Regions from separate parts of the Aeribacillus sp. FSL K6-8394 genome, predicted to be linked through region 2. Evidence: a T-box and tRNA genes for the amino acid it is inferred to sense, from the RefSeq annotation. Region 2 holds a T-box; the other holds one or more tRNA genes.
What was found. A T-box is a leader RNA that pairs with one kind of tRNA and senses whether it is charged. The one in region 2 lies ahead of serS (serine--tRNA ligase), so its partner is inferred to be a tRNA-Ser.

Region 1 (9,041 bases), on a different contig from region 2:
AGATGAGCAAGCTCGGTTTGACCGCTGGACAAATTGCGATGGCATTAAGCCAACAGCATGAACGGCCGGTTTTAACGACAATCCAAAAAGATGGTAAAGATATAGAAGTCTATATTGAAGGGGAAGAACAAACATTTGATTCGATTGATGAGATGAAAAAGAAAACTATTCAGTCTCCTCTTGGCATGAATGTGAAAATTGGAGATGTAGCGAAAGTAAAAGAAGGAGAAACATCCAATACGATTACTAGACGCGGAGGAAAATTCGCTGTTTCGGTCAGCGGAGAGATAACTACTAATGACGTTAGCCAAGTAAATGCAAACATTCAAAAGAAAATAGATGATTTAGAATTGCCGCCTGGTGTGAACATTGATACAGGCGGAGTGACAGAACAGATCAATGAGTCGTTTTCACAATTAGGATTGGCTATGCTCGCTGCCATCGCTGTTGTCTACTTTGTGCTGGTGGTTACGTTTAGTCAAGGACTTGCGCCTTTTGCCATTCTATTTTCACTTCCATTTACCGTCATCGGCGGATTTGTGGCGCTATGGCTTGGGGGAGAAACATTGAGCGTTTCAGCTCTGATCGGCGCGCTCATGTTAATCGGAATTGTTGTGACGAATGCGATTGTGTTAATTGACCGTGTCATTCATAAAGAGCGTGAAGGACTTTCTACAAGAGATGCGCTCATTGAAGCAGGAGCAACGCGCTTACGGCCGATTTTAATGACTGCACTGGCAACAGTTGGAGCATTGCTTCCTCTCGCATTAGGTTATGAAGGAGATGGAGGCATGATTTCGAAAGGGCTTGGCCTAACCGTCATTGGCGGATTAACCAGTTCGACTTTGCTGACCCTCATCATCGTTCCGATCGTCTATGAAGTATTAAGCAAATTTAGAAGAAAAGCTCCAATCGAGGAATGATAAGAAAAAACCTGAAAAGCACTGAATAGGCTTTTCAGGTTTTTTTTGCATAACTTGCTGAAACAGTTTTTATGAAAATAAGAATATCAATTGTTTTGAAAATTTTTCAAAAGGGTCAATTATTCAAATTCCGGCAATAAAAAAACGCGCTTTTTAGCGCGTTTTTTAAACGGAGAAGGTGAGATTCGAACTCACGCGGCGGTTGCCCGCCCTAACGCATTTCGAGTGCGTCCCCTTCAACCACTTGGGTACTTCTCCATGGTCGGGAAGACAGGATTTGAACCTGCGACCCCCACGTCCCGAACGTGGTGCTCTGCCAAGCTGAGCTACTTCCCGGAAAACGTCAGCATTAAAATTATATATTAAAATAAAAAATTTGTCATCAAAAAATTTTAACCAATCAACGAAAAGTTTGGAAAAGGAAATTAATCTTTTTTTGTTGAATTATGTAGTAGGCAAATAAAAGAAAGGAGTCACATAACATTGAAGGTACAAAACATTGGCGATGACATCACATTAATTGATCTTTTTGACTTAGGATTAGAAAACAGAACAGGGGCTTACGTTCTTCACGAAAAAGAGCTGACCATCATCGAAACAAGCGCGAGCCCGTCTGTCCCATATTTATTAAAAGGTCTTGAAAGTTTAGGAATTGATCCGAAGGATGTTCAAAACATCATTGTTACGCACATTCATTTAGATCATTCGGGAGGTGTCGGGCTTTTCCTTGAACATTGCCCAAAAGCAAAAGTGTTCGTTCATCCCCGCGGGAAACGTCATTTGCAAGATCCATCCAGATTAATTGTCAGCGCCAAAACGGTGTATGGAGAGGAGCAATTTCAAAAATTGTTTGACCCGATTTTGCCCGTGCCAGAAGACCAGCTAGTTGTAAAAGAAGATTTGGAAACGCTTCAAGTAGGCGATGATCGCGTGCTGACATTTTATCACACACCAGGTCATGCGAATCACCATTTTTGTATACATGATTCCAAAAGCAACGGCATCTTTACCGGCGACACGATCGGGGTTTTTTATTCAATGCTCTTAGATTCAGACTTAGAGTTTTATTTGCCGTCTACTTCTCCTAACCAGTTCGATCCGGATAAAATGCTTGAATCATGCGAAAGAATCGAAGCATTAAACGTTTCGAAAATATTTTTCGGTCATTTTGGCATGAGCGAGCATCCAGAGGAAGTTTATAAACAGCTAAAATATTGGCTGGACATTTTTGTAGATCAAGGCAAAGCGGTTGTAAAAGAGCATGGAAGCTTGCCGTTTGAAGAAAAATCAAAGCTTCTATCTGATAGATTGTACAGCACGTTGCAAGATTACTTAAAGAAAAAACATATTTCCGAAGATCATCAAGTGCACGAGTATATAAAAATCGATATGGGCATTTGTGCGCAAGGGATTATTGATTACTTGCAAAAAGCAGAAAATAGATAAGGAGGCTTGTATGGAAAGAGATATACGCAAAATTAAAAATGTTGCGTTACAATCGAATCATCCGATGGGTTTGTGTTAGAACCTGGTAATTGGGAGAAATATGATCCGTTTTTAATGCTTGCGGAGGATATTTTTCAGCAAGGGACGTTTGACCTTCATCCCCATCGGGGAATCGAAACTGTCACATATGTAATTGACGGGATTTTAGAGCATTTTGATAACAAAAATGGATATGGCAAGCTAAAGCCGGGTGATGTTCAATGGATGACTGCTGGAAGAGGAGTAATCCATCAAGAAGATCCTGCACCTGGATCTACTGTTCACAGTCTAGAGCTGTGGGGTAATTTGCCGAGTTCAAAAAAACTGACCGCTCCCCGCTATCAAAATTTGAAAAGTGCTGACATGCCAGTTAGAAAAGAAAAAGGAGCGTTGATTCGGATTTTTTCTGGTTCGTCAAAAGGTATTCAAGCGCCGACTAAAAAATTACGTTCCTGTCACGATGGTAGAAATGATTCTGGAACCTGATGCGTCTGTTCATCAAGATCTTCCGGGAAGCTATAATGGTTTTCTTTATATATTGGAAGGAAAAGGCTTGTTTGGTGCGTCCAAAACAAAAGGGGAAAAAGGGCAAGTGCTGTTTTTAACAAAGGGTGCTGAGGGAGAGGAAAGCTTCATAACCGTCACAGCGGCAGACAAACTCCGGCTGCTTCTATATGCGGGAGAAACCTCTCCATAACGGTCCGTTTGTTATGAACACGAAAGAAGAAATACGGCAAGCAATCGTCGACTATCAAACAGGAAAGTTTGAATGAAAGAGAATAACAGTTTGATAAACTCTCCGCCTTTTATGTACGGAAGGAGAGTATTTTTTGTAAATAAAAATTATTTCTCGGGAAAGCGCAAAATTCAACAATGATAAAGAAAAAACGAGAAAAAAGGTAGCATCTGTCGAATGGTTGTATATTGAAATGTTTTGTGTCAGATTATGTGACATAAATCATGTTTCGTTCTTGTTCGGCTTGTTACAATAAAGAGTAAATTAGTGGAGACAGTAGGTGATAAATATGCTGTTTTTAAAAAAATGGAATCGAGCAGCGGATCATGAAGAAGATAGACAAAAAAAACAGATGGAGGATTCGTTTGCGGCACAGGTGGAAGTTGCTGCGGATCAATTAAAAGGCGTCATTGAGCAAATGAAATTAACCGCTGTTTCCCTTGATGAACGATCTTCCTCGAGTAAAAAAAGCACGTTTCAGCTATTAGAGCATATTGAGCAGACCGCGCAAGACACAAATAACGTTTCAGAAAAGATGCGTAAAATTGAAGAGGCAGCTGTGAAAATCACAGCATCTTCCCAAGAGATACATTCCTCAAGTATATTATTTTATGAACAGCTCGTAAAATCGAAAACGCAGCTGCAAAAAATACAAGAAGAAACGGAACAGCTGCGGCAAAATCATTTGAAAATTCTTGATCAAATGGATCGGCTCGTTTCTTTTTCCAAACAAATGGATCACATTCTTTCTTCGATTGGAGCGATTTCCCAAAAAACAAAAATACTTGCATTAAATGCAAATATCGAATCGGCAAGAGCCGGAATACATGGGAAAAGCTTCTCGGTCGTTGCAAATGAAATTGGAAATTTAGCAAACCAAACGCATGATGCGGTTGAAGAAACACATCAAATTCTTTCTTCGATTCAATCAGAAATTGAGTTTTCGACCAAAATGGTAAAATCGGAAAACGATCAGATGAAAAAGAATGTGGCTGAATTACTATCTTTAATTGATGTTATCCATTCTTTTCAAACATCGTTGGGCAAAATCACATCAATGGTATCGGATTCGAAAGACGCTGTCGAATTACAGTGTGATCATGTACAGGAAATTACTACGGTGCTCAAGCAAATTTCAGATATGGCTCATGAAAATAAAACATATGCACTGAGAGTTTCAGAAGATATGGATAAGCAGCACCAGCATATTGAAGAGATGATTGCCATCAGCGAGACATTGGATCAAACCTCTAAAGAGCTGCAAACGTTAGTCAAAAGGGATCAGCTTCAACAAATTACAGAAATAGATTTGGCAAAAATCAACGAAATGAAAGAAAAAGTGATGAATCTTTTATCACAATTTCCATTGTATGAACTAGATGCGGATGTTCATAAAAAAGCATTGGATCAATTTTTTGAGGAGAACGAGCATATCGAAGCTATTTGGTCGAATCGACTGGACGGTACATTCGTTTATTCCAACCCTCCTGCAGGCTTAATAAATGCAAAAGCCCGTCCTTGGTTTATCGAAGCTAGTAAAAATAAAATCTTTATATCAAGCATCTATACATCTGCTGTTACAAAAAAACCGTGCATCACCATTTCCTTCCCCATTCATAAGAACGGAGACATCGTCGGGGTTATCGGAGTCGATTTAATAGTAAAATAAGCAGATGGTTTCAATCCTTTTTGAAACGATATAATTTTCGCCCTTTTATTTAAAAATGCGGTTTCACAACCGCGTTTTTCTTTTCTCTCAAACAAGAAAATTGAAAAAAAGAGAATGAATACTCAAAAAATTTTCAAAAAGATTAGCCTGTTTTTCTGCTCGATCCATCCGCTTCTCTTTAACTCCGCAACACAATGCTTAAAGCATTTTTTTAATGACGGATAAGAACATGTCTTTTTCCTCGCTTCCATTACGAGCTGCAAAATTTCCCCTTCGTTAAAGCCGTTTCTCTTGTTTATATGGAGCAAATAAAAACAAGTCAATAAAATCCAGACACACACTTCAGACAAATTTCCTTTGGCAAATTCTTTAAAAACGAATTCCGGGACTTGAAAATACCTATTTTTTACATTTTTATGTAGAAGCTGTTCAATAATTGATTCATGATGGTCTTTTTTATACTCATTATTAAATATGTAGAGAGGCAGTGAAAAATATTGTGCGTTACGATGTTCATAGAAAGAAGGATTTAATTCATTTGTCAACATCTTGACCCCCAAAAACCCTTTTGATCAGCATGAACGGGAAATATTTTCGTAGAATTGTTTATTTTTGGCCGGTGCCCGCTTTTGTTTCTTCCAGTTTGATAAGAAAGGAAATGACATCTGCAAGTGCTTGCCTATAAACTAGCAAATTTTGAGTATCCATCAAACAATAGATGGTTCCTTTTAAATCATCGCAATCGTTTTTGGCTATGCCCAGCTTTTTAAGCTTTTCTTCAAGCTCGTTGTATAGAGCTTTGAGCTCACGGTTTTGTCGATTTAACAAAGCTTGCTCAATTCGATTATAAGCGAATTCATTGAAAGCTTGCTCAAAGTTCATCTATGCTCACCCAACCCTTTGAAGATAAAAATGAATAAAAAATATTCATTTTTATAGTAATACAAAACGAATTGAAAGTAAAATAGGAAAACGTTAAACTATATTATAGATGAAGTAGCAAAGAAGGAATGTAACAGATGGAAATCAATAAAAAAATCGGAGAACAAATAAGAGAAGTGCGAAAAAAGTATAATATATCGATGGTTCAACTGGCCGAGGATTTGGAAATTTCTCAGCCAAGGCTTTCTAGAATCGAAAATGGTGAACAAGAAATTCCTATTAGCCTCATTCAAAAATTTTGCCAAAGATTTAATATACCGATGGGAAGCTTTTTTAAAATGATCGATAACGAGGACATATCCCTTGTTGATGATCAAGTAGAACATATTCTTTCTACTTTAAATGATGAGCAAAAGAAAGCATTGTATGTTTTTTTATCTTCTTTTCAAAAATAACCCTCCATCCCTTGATCCCTTCATGAATTCGTGACGAAAGGCAGACCGAAAATAAACGAACAAATGTTCCTTTTTATTTTACCATGTTTTGATAGTTTTTGGAAGCGGTGAGAATTCTCTTTATTATTTTATTTTTATGGAGAGTTGAATCACCGCTTTTTAGATCCAGGCAAGTAACTGCCGTATTATATGCACAGTAAAAATGGAACATGCTGATGCATCGGCTTAAAATATTTTGCTAGAATGTAAGAAGCCAAAAAGTATGTTTGATATGTTTGAACAAAACTATATACAGTTGATCTACTTTTCAAAAGCACAATCAAATGGAACTTCTGAACCATTTCAATAAAAATGACTCGAAAATCATTCAAACATTGCCGTAATATAGCGAGAAATATTTGGGATTTGAGTTGGAATGGAAGTCGGCAGCGAAACATATTTATCTATAAAACGGAGCATAACTGCTATGTTGATGCAGCTTCCTAGAAAATCTTACAGTTCTCAATGAAAGGTTTTTTAGAAGCTTGCCAATTTCATGGCGGGCCAAGCAAATTGATACAATGACAGCAGGACGAAAAATATGAAATGATGTTTAATGATTGACAGCCGCGCCATAAACTAATAAAATTGGATTGAAAATTCGGAATTTTTAGGAGGGGACCAAATGGAGAAATTTGAGAACTACAATAAAAGCTATATTAACGGACAATGGGTTGAAGGAAAAAGCGAAAGCATATTTGAAGATGTTAATCCTTACGATAATTCCCTCATCACAAAAGTGCGTTTAGCAACAAGAGAACAAGTGCAAGAAGCATTTGAAATCGCTCAACAGGCACAAAAAAAATGGGCGAAATCGTCTGTTGAAGAAAGAAAGGAAGTTATTCGAAAAGCAGCAGAATATTTAAAGTCTCATCAGGATGAAATTGTAAGCGTTATCACTCGTGAGACAGGCGGAACTGTTTTAAAGGCGAATGTAGAATTGCATTTGACGCTGGAGGTTCTCGAAGAAGCCTTGAACTATGCAGGAGCCATACATGAAGTCAGGGAAGTCCCAAGTGCAATTGAAGGGAAAGTGAACAAAATTTACCGTCTTCCGCTCGGAGTGATTTCATCGATATCACCGTTCAATTTCCCGATGAATTTATCGATGAGAACGATCGCTCCTGCGATTGCATTAGGAAACAGCGTTGTCCATAAACCGGATATACAGGTAGGTCTTGTTGGAGGCTCGATCATTGCGAAAGCATTTGAATATGCCGGACTTCCAAAAGGAGTCTTCAACATGATTTTAACCGATATTCCTGAAATCGGTGATGAAATGCTGACAAATCCGATTCCGCGCTTAATTAGTTTTACCGGCTCCACCGCCGTTGGCAGACATATCGGTGAAATTGCTGGCCGCAATTTGAAACGGGTTGCGCTGGAGCTTGGAGGCAACAGTCCGTTTGTCGTGCTGTCGGATGCCAACGTAGACCAGGCAGTGAACGCCGCTGTTTTCGGCAAGTTTATCCACCAAGGACAAATTTGTATGATCGTCAATCGCTTTATCGTTCATAAAGATCATTACGATGAATTTGTGGAAAAATTTGTTTCCAGAGCAAAATCTCTTCCTTATGGGAACCCTTCCGATCCCAATACGGTCATTGGACCATTAATCAATGAAACGCAGTTGAAAAAAGCTTTAAGCTACATTGAAGAAGCTAAGAAGGAAGGCGCAACACTTGTCTTAGAAGGGAAAAGAGAAGGAAACGTCCTCACTCCATTTGTCTTTACGAATGTCAAAAATTCAAGCAAGCTCGCGCAAACAGAAGTTTTTGCGCCCATCGCGACAATCATTAAGGCTGAATCAGATGAAGAAGCGATTGAAATGGCAAATGACACCGAATATGGTTTAAGTTCTTCTATTTTCACCAGCGACTTGAATAGAGGGGAACAGCTTGCGTTGTCCATTGATTCAGGCATGACCCATATCAATGACCAAACAGTCAATGATGCTCCAAATATTCCATTCGGCGGAAACAAAGGAAGCGGTTTAGGACGTTTCGGAAATCCATGGGTTGTCGACGAATTTACCGTGACAAAATGGGTTTCAGTTCAAGAAAAAGAGCGTCAATTTCCGTTTTAATGATGGCCACTCCCTATACATTGTGTAGGGAGTGATTTATTGTAAGAGGAATTTTGGACGAGGAAATTCCTTTTGGGGAATAAGCGATAGTTCTAGAGAAAAATATAAAAATACATCCTCTTTATAAACGAAAACAATTTCATGAAGGCACCTCTCATGCTATCTGATTTTTTATTAAAACGAATCTTACCAATTTTTGAATTTTATTGTGCATTCTTAAGTATGCGGTCAGCTTTTGCAGAAAATTGTGTTTCACGACTTGATAGAGTTGAATCTTTGTAAAAAAAACTAGAAAGATGAATCATTTGCTTTTTATACCTATAACGGGTATAATGTATACAAACGAAAGGAGGGAGGGGTGTCAGTGACAGAAAATGAAAAACATGATCACGAGAAAATAATGGTTCCTAGAACTTCTGATGAAATAGACAAGCTTTTAAAGAGGCTGAAACGGATTGAAGGGCAGGTTCGCGGGGTACAAAAAATGATTGAGGACAATCGTTATTGCATTGATATTTTAGTCCAAATTTCAGCCATTCAAGCTGCGCTGCAAAAAGTAGGTTTCAACCTGTTGGAGCGGCATGCCAGCCATTGTGTTGCGAAAGCGATCAAAGAAGGAAGCGGTGATGAGTCGATTCGTGAGCTGATGGATGTGATCAAACAGTTTTCTAAATAAGAGGTGGAACAAATGAGCGAACAGAAGCTTGTCACATTAAACATTACCGGCATGACATGTGCTGCATGTTCCGCGCGCATTGAGAAAGTG
Region 2 (9,041 bases):
CACAGAAAACGTAGTACCTCACTTGAGGGAGGAAGCGGTGAATCCCGTGGGAGATCTCTTGGAGGGTGGAGTGACCACTGGCATAAAGAGAACAGCTATTCACGGAAGTTATAAAGACTTGCGTCAATTATCTTAATTGAACCGCCGTATACGGAACCGTACGTACGGTGGTGTGAGAGGACGGGAGTTAATCGCTCCCTCCTACTCGATTGAAAATATGGTTTAAATACATTAAGGTTAACCAAGGAATTTTTTTTAATGTGATTTCCATAAATTGATGAATAAAAACGTAATCATCACTATGATGGTTATACATAAGATCATACAGCCATTCGGTTTCATATCGGGAAATCATGCTTAAGTTATAAAGCACAAGGTAGTGGATTAATATTTCTGGCATTAATTTTATATCTTCTTTCGCAGCCGGCAGATAATATTGTTTATTATAAAAGTTGAATAAATAGGAGGATTTCCATAAATAGTGAAATTCGGCTGAATGGGAAAAATAAAGTGAATCTACATCTTCGTTTGAAAGCATCCAATGAAGCTGGCTTTGTAAAATCTCAGCAAGACGCTTAGAGGTAATACAGTAACGATTTGCTATTTCTTTATGTACAATGATGAATGTGTCATTTGTCTCAATTGGGATGGTCGTTGGGATTTGTAAATGAAACTGATATAGATCGCTTAATTCGGGGATTCTTTTCAAAAGGGAATCCATGGAAAATTTTTCTCCAGGCGTGTGATTTAATTGAAAAAGATTGAGGGCAGCATGGCGATATAAACCATTTTTTTGCACCTTAACTTCATCTTTTAAAAAGTTATAATTATGTTTTTTTCGTTTCCTTGTTGATACCCCATGGGATAAAACAGCTGAAGAGGAAGGATAATGAGCATCGACTGTCAGAAGCAGTGCCTTTATCAGCTGGCTGATGCCGTAAAAAGCTAAAACCGGTTTGATCATGATCGGGGCTGTATCAGCCATTTTGTAATAATTTTCTCCATGTTTTAAAAAATAAATAAATGTATAGCAGTTTTGATAAGATGTTTGTTCAGGCTCATGCACGTTAAGTTTTTGATAATGTTTGGTAAGCAGCCGTTGGACTGTTTGAGCAGAGTGAAATGATGAATAAAAATTCCAAATCGACAATGAGACCCCTCCATAACAACTATTCTAAAAATTTAAATTCTTTGTGGATTTCTTGACAGCATCTTTAGCAATTGTTAATCTACATATAATATTTTGCCGTGATTAGGGGGTTTTAATAATGTGGGAATCAAAATTTTTAAAGGAAGGCTTAACGTTCGATGATGTTTTGTTAATTCCTGCCAAGTCAGAGGTTTTGCCGCGTGATGTGGACTTAAGTGTTGAGCTAACGAAGACGTTAAAATTGAATATTCCAATTATCAGCGCAGGAATGGATACTGTTACCGAATCAGAAATGGCGATTGCTATGGCGCGCCAAGGAGGATTGGGCATTATCCATAAAAATATGTCGATTGAACAGCAAGCTGAGCAAGTAGATAAAGTAAAACGTTCTGAGCGCGGTGTTATTACAGATCCGTTTTTCCTTACTCCGGACCATCAAGTATATGATGCGGAACATTTAATGAGCAAATATCGGATTTCTGGTGTTCCGATTGTGAACAATGCAGAGGAACAAAAGCTTGTAGGTATTATTACAAACAGAGATTTACGTTTTATACAAGATTATTCTACAAAAATTTCTGAAGTGATGACGAAAGAAAATCTAGTTACAGCTCCTGTAGGCACAACATTGGAAGAAGCTGAAAAAGTTTTGCAAAAATATAAAATTGAAAAGCTCCCGATTGTAGATGATAAAGGCATATTAAAAGGCCTTATTACGATTAAAGATATTGAAAAAGTAATTGAGTTTCCAAATTCAGCTAAAGATGCCCATGGAAGATTGATCGTCGGCGCTGCAGTAGGTGTAACATCTGATACGATGCTGCGCGTTAAAAAACTAGTGGAAGCAAATGTGGATGTTATTGTCGTGGATACGGCGCATGGACATTCAAAAGGAGTTTTAGAAACAGTAAGGAAAATTCGTGATGCTTATCCAGATTTAAATATTATTGCAGGAAATGTTGCAACAGCTGAAGGAACGAGAGCTCTCATAGAAGCTGGAGCAGACATTGTGAAGGTTGGAATTGGCCCTGGTTCCATTTGTACTACTCGTGTGGTAGCAGGTGTTGGGGTGCCGCAAATTACAGCCATATATGATTGTGCGACAGAAGCAAGAAAGCACGGAGTAGCTATCATTGCTGATGGCGGAATAAAATATTCAGGAGATATTGTAAAAGCATTGGCTGCAGGTGGACATGCCGTCATGTTAGGAAGTTTGCTTGCAGGTACATCTGAAAGCCCGGGAGAAACAGAAATTTACCAAGGGCGTCGATTTAAAGTATATCGCGGCATGGGTTCAGTTGCAGCGATGGAAAAAGGTAGCAAAGACCGTTATTTCCAAGAAGACAACAAAAAATTTGTTCCAGAAGGAATTGAAGGCCGCATCCCATATAAAGGACCGTTGGCAGAGACAATTTACCAACTTGTCGGCGGTGTGAGATCAGGTATGGGATATTGCGGAGCAAAAAATTTATATGAGCTCCGTGAGCATTCACAATTTATCCGGATGACTGGTGCAGGATTAAGAGAAAGCCATCCGCATGATGTTCAAATTACAAAAGAGGCTCCTAATTATTCCATTTCTTAACAACTGACAGTTCAATAGTCTTATTTAAAAAATTACGACTTTTAGACAGAGTAGAGACTCTGTCTATTTTTTTTATAAGATGTATGTTAAAATCAATTTTGTTGTGTTAACTATTAATTATTTTTTAAAATAGATATTTTCAAATAAATGGAGGTAATCATGGTGCACTTCACGAAAAAATTCATCTCGGCTCTCGTCATCACGTTTTTATTGATGACGGCATTTTCCCCTTTGTCTCCCAAAATAAATGCTGAAGAAAATGACCCATTGGGCATCAATGCCTCTGCAGCCATTGCCGTTGAAGCCTCTACAGGGAAAATTGTGTACGGAAAAAATATTGATAAAACTCTTGGAGTTGCAAGTATGACAAAAATGATGACTGAATACTTGCTGCTGGAAGCGATCCATGAAAAGAAAGTTTCTTGGGATCAAACATATCGTCCAAGTGATTATGTTTACAAAATTTCCCAAAATCGCAGTTTATCCAATGTCCCTTTAAGAAAAGATGGAAGTTATACAATAAAAGAGTTATATGAAGCAATGGCCATTTATTCTGCAAATGGTGCGGCGATTGCAGTGGCAGAAGTGATCGGTGGATCGGAAACAAATTTTGTGAAAATGATGAATGAAAAAGCGAAAGAACTAGGCTTGAAGCATACGAAGTTTGTAAATGCGACAGGTTTAAACAATAGAGACTTAATGGGGATGCATCCGGAAGGAACAGGTGAGGAAGAAGAAAATGTAATGTCTGCGAGAGACGTTGCCAGCCTTGCGTACCATCTTTTAAAGGAGTATCCTGAGATTTTAGAAACGGCCAAAATTACGAGAAAAGCTTTTCGAGAAGGTACGGATGATGAGATTAAAATGGAAAACTGGAACTGGATGCTGCCTGGATTAGTTTATGGTACAGAAGGTGTAGACGGGTTAAAAACAGGATATACCGATTTTGCGGGCTCCTGCTTTACGGGAACAGCCGAACGGAACGGAATGCGAATCATCACAGTTGTTATGAATGCGAAAGGTAAAGGGAGCAACAATTACGTACATCGTTTTAGTGAAACTAGAAAACTAATGGACTATGTTTTCAGCAATTTTTCCATTGAGGAATTATTTCCTGCGCAATATCAAATAAAAAATAAATCAACTGTATCTGTTGTAAAAGGAAAAGAGAAAAAAGTAGAAATAGAAACAAAAGATTCTTTAAAGCTCCCTATTAAACGTGGGGAAAAAGACCAGTATGAGCCGAAATATGTTTTAGATAAAAAGCTTTTAACTGCGAACGGAGAGCTGACTGCACCAATTAAAAAGGGCGCCAAGGTCGGGTATATGTCCGTAGAATATAAAGGGAACAGCCAGGATTACGGATTTGTAACAGGTGAATCCGAAGCGAAAGTTGATGTAGTGACAAAAACAAAAGTCGAAAAAGCTAACTGGTTTGTATTATCAATGAGAGGCATTGGTAGTTTTTTTGGTGATGTATGGAACGGAGCAGCAAACATGGTAAAAAGCTGGTTTTAATGCATAACTCCTAACATTTTGTTGGGGGTTTTTACTATATTTAAAATAAAAGAAATCCTTGAAATTTGATAGGAATTTTATAAAAATTAGGATAAAATAGATGTATGCATTTGAATGTATCATTAAGGAGGAACTATAGAAATGGCAATTACTGGTACTGATCGAGTAAAAAGGGGAATGGCCGAAATGCAAAAAGGCGGCGTCATCATGGATGTGGTCAATGCAGAACAGGCCAAAATTGCTGAAGAAGCAGGTGCGGTTGCCGTCATGGCGCTGGAAAGAGTTCCTGCTGACATTCGTGCGGCAGGCGGGGTTGCCCGCATGGCTGATCCGACGATTATTGAAGAGGTCATGAACGCGGTTACGATTCCAGTAATGGCAAAATGCCGTATTGGACATATTGTAGAAGCTCGAGTATTAGAAGCGCTCGGTGTTGATTATATTGATGAAAGTGAAGTGTTGACACCGGCTGATGAAGAGTTTCATATAAATAAGCGGGAATTTACGGTTCCATTTGTTTGTGGCTGCCGTGATTTAGGAGAAGCAGCTCGCCGAATTGGAGAAGGTGCTTCCATGCTCAGAACGAAGGGCGAACCGGGAACTGGCAACATTGTAGAAGCAGTTCGTCACATGCGGAAAGTGAATGCACAGGTTCGGAAAATTGTCGGCATGAGCGAAGATGAGCTAATGACGGAAGCAAAAAATTTAGGAGCCCCGTATGAAGTGCTACTACAAATTAAAAAGGAAGGACGACTCCCTGTCGTGAATTTTGCTGCTGGCGGCGTTGCAACACCTGCTGACGCAGCGTTGATGATGCAGCTTGGTGCAGATGGTGTGTTTGTCGGCTCAGGTATTTTTAAATCTGAAAATCCAGGAAAGTATGCTCGGGCAATTGTGGAAGCGACCACACACTATGAGGATTATGAATTAATCGCTCATTTATCGAAAGATCTTGGAACTGCGATGAAAGGGATCGATATTTCTTCATTGCTTCCGGAACATCGTATGCAAGAACGTGGTTGGTAAAGGAGAATACAAAATGAAAGTAGGAGTTTTGGCACTCCAAGGTGCTGTGAGGGAGCATATTCAGTCAATCGAAGCTTGTGGTGCAGAAGGCGTAAAAATTAAAAAATCCGAACAATTGCAAAATATCGATGGACTTATTTTACCAGGCGGCGAAAGCACGACAATGAGAAGATTGATTGAAAAGTATGGGTTGATGGACCCTTTGAAAGAATTTATAAAGGGAGGAAAACCTGTTTTCGGTACATGTGCTGGTCTTATTTTGCTGGCGAAGCAAATTGTTGGACAAGATGAGCCGCACCTTGGTGTATTGGATGTGGTCGTTGAACGGAATTCTTTCGGCCGTCAGCGTGAAAGTTTTGAAGCGGAATTAACCATTGCAGGAGTTGGGGACGATTTTATAGGTGTGTTTATTCGCGCTCCGCATATTGTAGAAGCAGGAGAAAATGTTGAAATTTTAGCAAAACATGAGGATCGAATTGTTGCTGTTCGACAAGGCCACATACTTGGATGTTCATTCCATCCGGAATTGACGGATGATCATCGATTTGTGCAATATTTTTTAAATATGGTGAAGGAATCAAACGAGAAAGTTCATGCATAAAAAAGTTGAACAAACCCTAAACTTATAGTAAATTTATGAATATAAATAGATCTAAAGCAATGAGAGGAACTAGTAGCAAGTTGTTTTTCTTAAGAGAGCTGGTGGTTGGTGGAAACCAGTGAAAAACGCTTGTGAATCCGTCCTTGAGTGAAATGCTGAATGCAAGTTTTTGTTAGTAAGCATTTACGGAAAAAACCGTTACCTTTGTAAGTGGAAGGCTGATGCCTTCAAGCAGGGTGGCAACGCGGGTATACTCTCGTCCCTTTTTGGACGGGAGTTTTTATTTTGAATATAAAAACGAAAGGAGTGTCCATGATGCTTGATATGAAATTTTTACGGTCAAATTTTGAAGAAATAAAAAAGAAGCTTGAACACCGTGGAGAGGATTTAACTGATTTTGATCAATTTGTTGACTTGGATAAAAAGCGTCGTGAACTAATTGTTACGACGGAAGAATTAAAAAGCAAAAGAAATGAAGTATCTTCTAAAATCGCCGAATTGAAAAGAGAAAAGAAAGACACAGATCATTTAATTCAAGAAATGCGTCAAGTAGGAGAACGCATCAAAACACTTGATGAGGAATTAAAAGAGATTGAAGAAAAGTTAGAAACCTTGATTTTGTCGATTCCAAACATTCCGCATGAGAGCGTTCCAGTCGGCGATTCAGAGGAAGATAATGTAGAAGTCCGCAAATGGGGAGAAATCCCGACCTTTCGTTTTGAACCAAAACCTCATTGGGAAATTGCCGACCAATTAGGAATTCTCGATTTTGAAAGAGCCGGCAAGGTGACCGGCAGCCGCTTTGTATTTTATAAAGGTTTGGGCGCAAGATTAGAAAGGGCGCTTATCAGTTTTATGATAGATTTGCACGTTGAAGAACATGGCTATGAGGAAGTTTTGCCTCCGTATATAGTGAACCGTACAAGCATGATCGGAACAGGACAGCTTCCGAAGTTTGAGGAAGACGCTTTTAAAATTCAAGGTGAGGATTATTTCTTAATACCAACAGCGGAAGTTCCTGTCACAAATTTGCACCGTGATGAAATTTTACAGGAGAAGCAGCTTCCAATCAATTATGTAGCGTACAGCGCTTGCTTCCGTTCTGAGGCAGGGGCGGCCGGAAGAGATACGCGCGGCCTTATTCGCCAGCATCAATTTAACAAAGTGGAGCTTGTGAAAATTGTAAAGCCTGAAGATTCTTATGAGGAATTAGAAAAATTAACAAGTCATGCTGAAAACGTATTGAAGCTGTTAGGACTTCCATATCGAGTTATGAGCATGTGTACAGCTGATTTAGGCTTTACGGCAGCAAAAAAATATGATCTTGAAGTATGGCTTCCAAGCTATCAAACATATCGTGAAATTTCTTCTTGCAGCAACTTTGAAGCGTTTCAGGCTCGCCGGGCGAATATACGGTTCCGACGGGATCCGAAAGCAAAGCCTGAGCATGTGCATACGTTAAATGGTTCTGGGCTTGCAATAGGTCGTACAGTAGCAGCCATTTTGGAAAATTACCAGCAAGAAGACGGATCTGTCGTCATTCCGGAAGTGCTGCGTCCATATATGGGAAATAAAACAGTAATTAGTAAAAAGTAATTCATACTGAATAGAAAAAATGAAAGGGGATAGGAGGGGTTCCTTCCATATCCCTCTTTTATGTACAAATGTATTTTATATAGGCTGCCGTTGTATCATTTGTTTGGCAATTGTTCTTCCTATTTCAATGGATGCTGTCGCTGCAGGAGATGGAGCGTTCAGCACATGAATGGACCGTTTCGTTGGCACAATATAAAAATCATCGATTAAAGCCCCGTCTTTACTTAAAGCTTGAGCTCGGACACCAGATGGTCCAGGCAGCAAATCTTCTTCTGTAATATCGGGCATGAGTTTTTGAACATTTTCGACAAACTTTTTCTTTGACATCGATCGAATCATTTCTTCGAGTCCTTCTTTCATATATTGACCTGCTAATTTCCAAAAACCGGGGAACGTTAATACTTCAAACAAATCTTTCATATTTGCGTCGCTTTTTTTATACCCTTCTCTTTTCAAGCTTAAAACAGCATTTGGACCTATATCTATAGATCCGTCAATCATTCTAGTAAAGTGAACGCCTAAAAATGGAAAATTAGGATTTGGTACAGGATAGATTAAGTTTTTAACTAAATATGATTTTTGCGGATTTAACATATAATATTCTCCACGGAATGGAACAATTTTCACATCCGTATACAGATTTGCTATTTTAGCAATACGATCGCTGTTAAGTCCTGCACAATTTATAAAAAATCGGCTTTGAAAGGTTTTGTTTGCTGTTTCAACGATAACTTCTTGTTTTTTTTCATGAATCACTTCTACTTTTTCGTTTAAAAAGATCTCCCCGCCCTTTTCGAGGATTAAATCTGCCATCCGTTCACTAACAAGACGGAAATTTACAATACCTGTTGATGGAACATGAATGGCTTCTATTCCATTCACATAAGGTTCAAATTCATGAAGCTCCTCCTTTGAAATTTTCCGGATATTGAGGCCGTTTTTTAATCCGCGTTGGAACAGCTTCTCAAGCTCCTCCCGCTCATGTTCATCGCTGGCAACGATTACTTTGCCGCAGACTTCATAAGGGATATCGTATTTTTGGCAAAACATGATCATTGCCTGATTACCTTTTTTCGCAAGCTGCGCCTTATAGCTCCCGGGCTTGTAATATATACCGGAATGGATCACCCCGCTGTTATGACCCGTTTGATGGGAGGCAACTTTATTTTCTTTTTCGATTATTGCCACTTTTGCGTTTGGGTGTTGTTCATATATTGCCAATGCAGTGGATAAGCCGACTATTCCTCCGCCGACAATTACATAATCATACATATTTTTCTCCGTCCTCCTCTAGTCATCCGCAAGCTTCTCACTCTGATTTTTTAAGGGATTTACGTTTTGCACTAGGCTTCAGTTGTTTTTATACATGCTGTTTTAAAAGCGCGGCAAATCAATGCAAAGATAGCAGCCGATTGCGGGGAAAAGATGCCTTTGTTCATGTCCCGAAAAAACTAGTGTCCATTTGTGAGCGCTTTAAATTAACTTGCAATTCAAGTTTATAACATGATGAATGAAATACAATCGATTTTTTTCGAATTTTTTAATTTTTTCTATTTAAAAAAATA

Region 1: it encodes a tRNA-Ser, which carries the amino acid that the T-box ahead of serS (serine--tRNA ligase) is inferred to sense. The anticodon was not compared.

What each region holds. Positions count from the first base shown of each region.
Region 1 covers NZ_JBBPAA010000001.1:770,587-779,627, forward strand. Annotated here, with positions in the region: gene NSR00_RS03555 (efflux RND transporter permease subunit) at 1-923, shown strand, start outside; tRNA gene NSR00_RS03560 (tRNA-Ser) at 1,094-1,181, opposite strand; tRNA gene NSR00_RS03565 (tRNA-Pro) at 1,183-1,259, opposite strand; gene NSR00_RS03570 (MBL fold metallo-hydrolase) at 1,401-2,369, shown strand; partial or broken gene NSR00_RS03575 (pirin family protein) at 2,380-3,181, shown strand; gene NSR00_RS03580 (methyl-accepting chemotaxis protein) at 3,434-4,813, shown strand; gene NSR00_RS03585 (hypothetical protein) at 4,936-5,358, opposite strand; gene NSR00_RS03590 (hypothetical protein) at 5,420-5,695, opposite strand; gene NSR00_RS03595 (helix-turn-helix domain-containing protein) at 5,833-6,150, shown strand; gene NSR00_RS03600 (aldehyde dehydrogenase family protein) at 6,815-8,275, shown strand; gene NSR00_RS03605 (metal-sensing transcriptional repressor) at 8,676-8,951, shown strand; gene NSR00_RS03610 (heavy metal translocating P-type ATPase) at 8,964-9,041, shown strand, end outside.
Region 2 covers NZ_JBBPAA010000002.1:7,187-16,227, forward strand. Annotated here, with positions in the region: gene NSR00_RS12380 (YaaC family protein) at 188-1,150, opposite strand; gene guaB (IMP dehydrogenase) at 1,269-2,735, shown strand; gene NSR00_RS12390 (serine hydrolase) at 2,895-4,253, shown strand; gene pdxS (pyridoxal 5'-phosphate synthase lyase subunit PdxS) at 4,395-5,279, shown strand; gene pdxT (pyridoxal 5'-phosphate synthase glutaminase subunit PdxT) at 5,293-5,880, shown strand; T-box leader at 5,931-6,147, shown strand; gene serS (serine--tRNA ligase) at 6,196-7,476, shown strand; gene lhgO (L-2-hydroxyglutarate oxidase) at 7,552-8,748, opposite strand.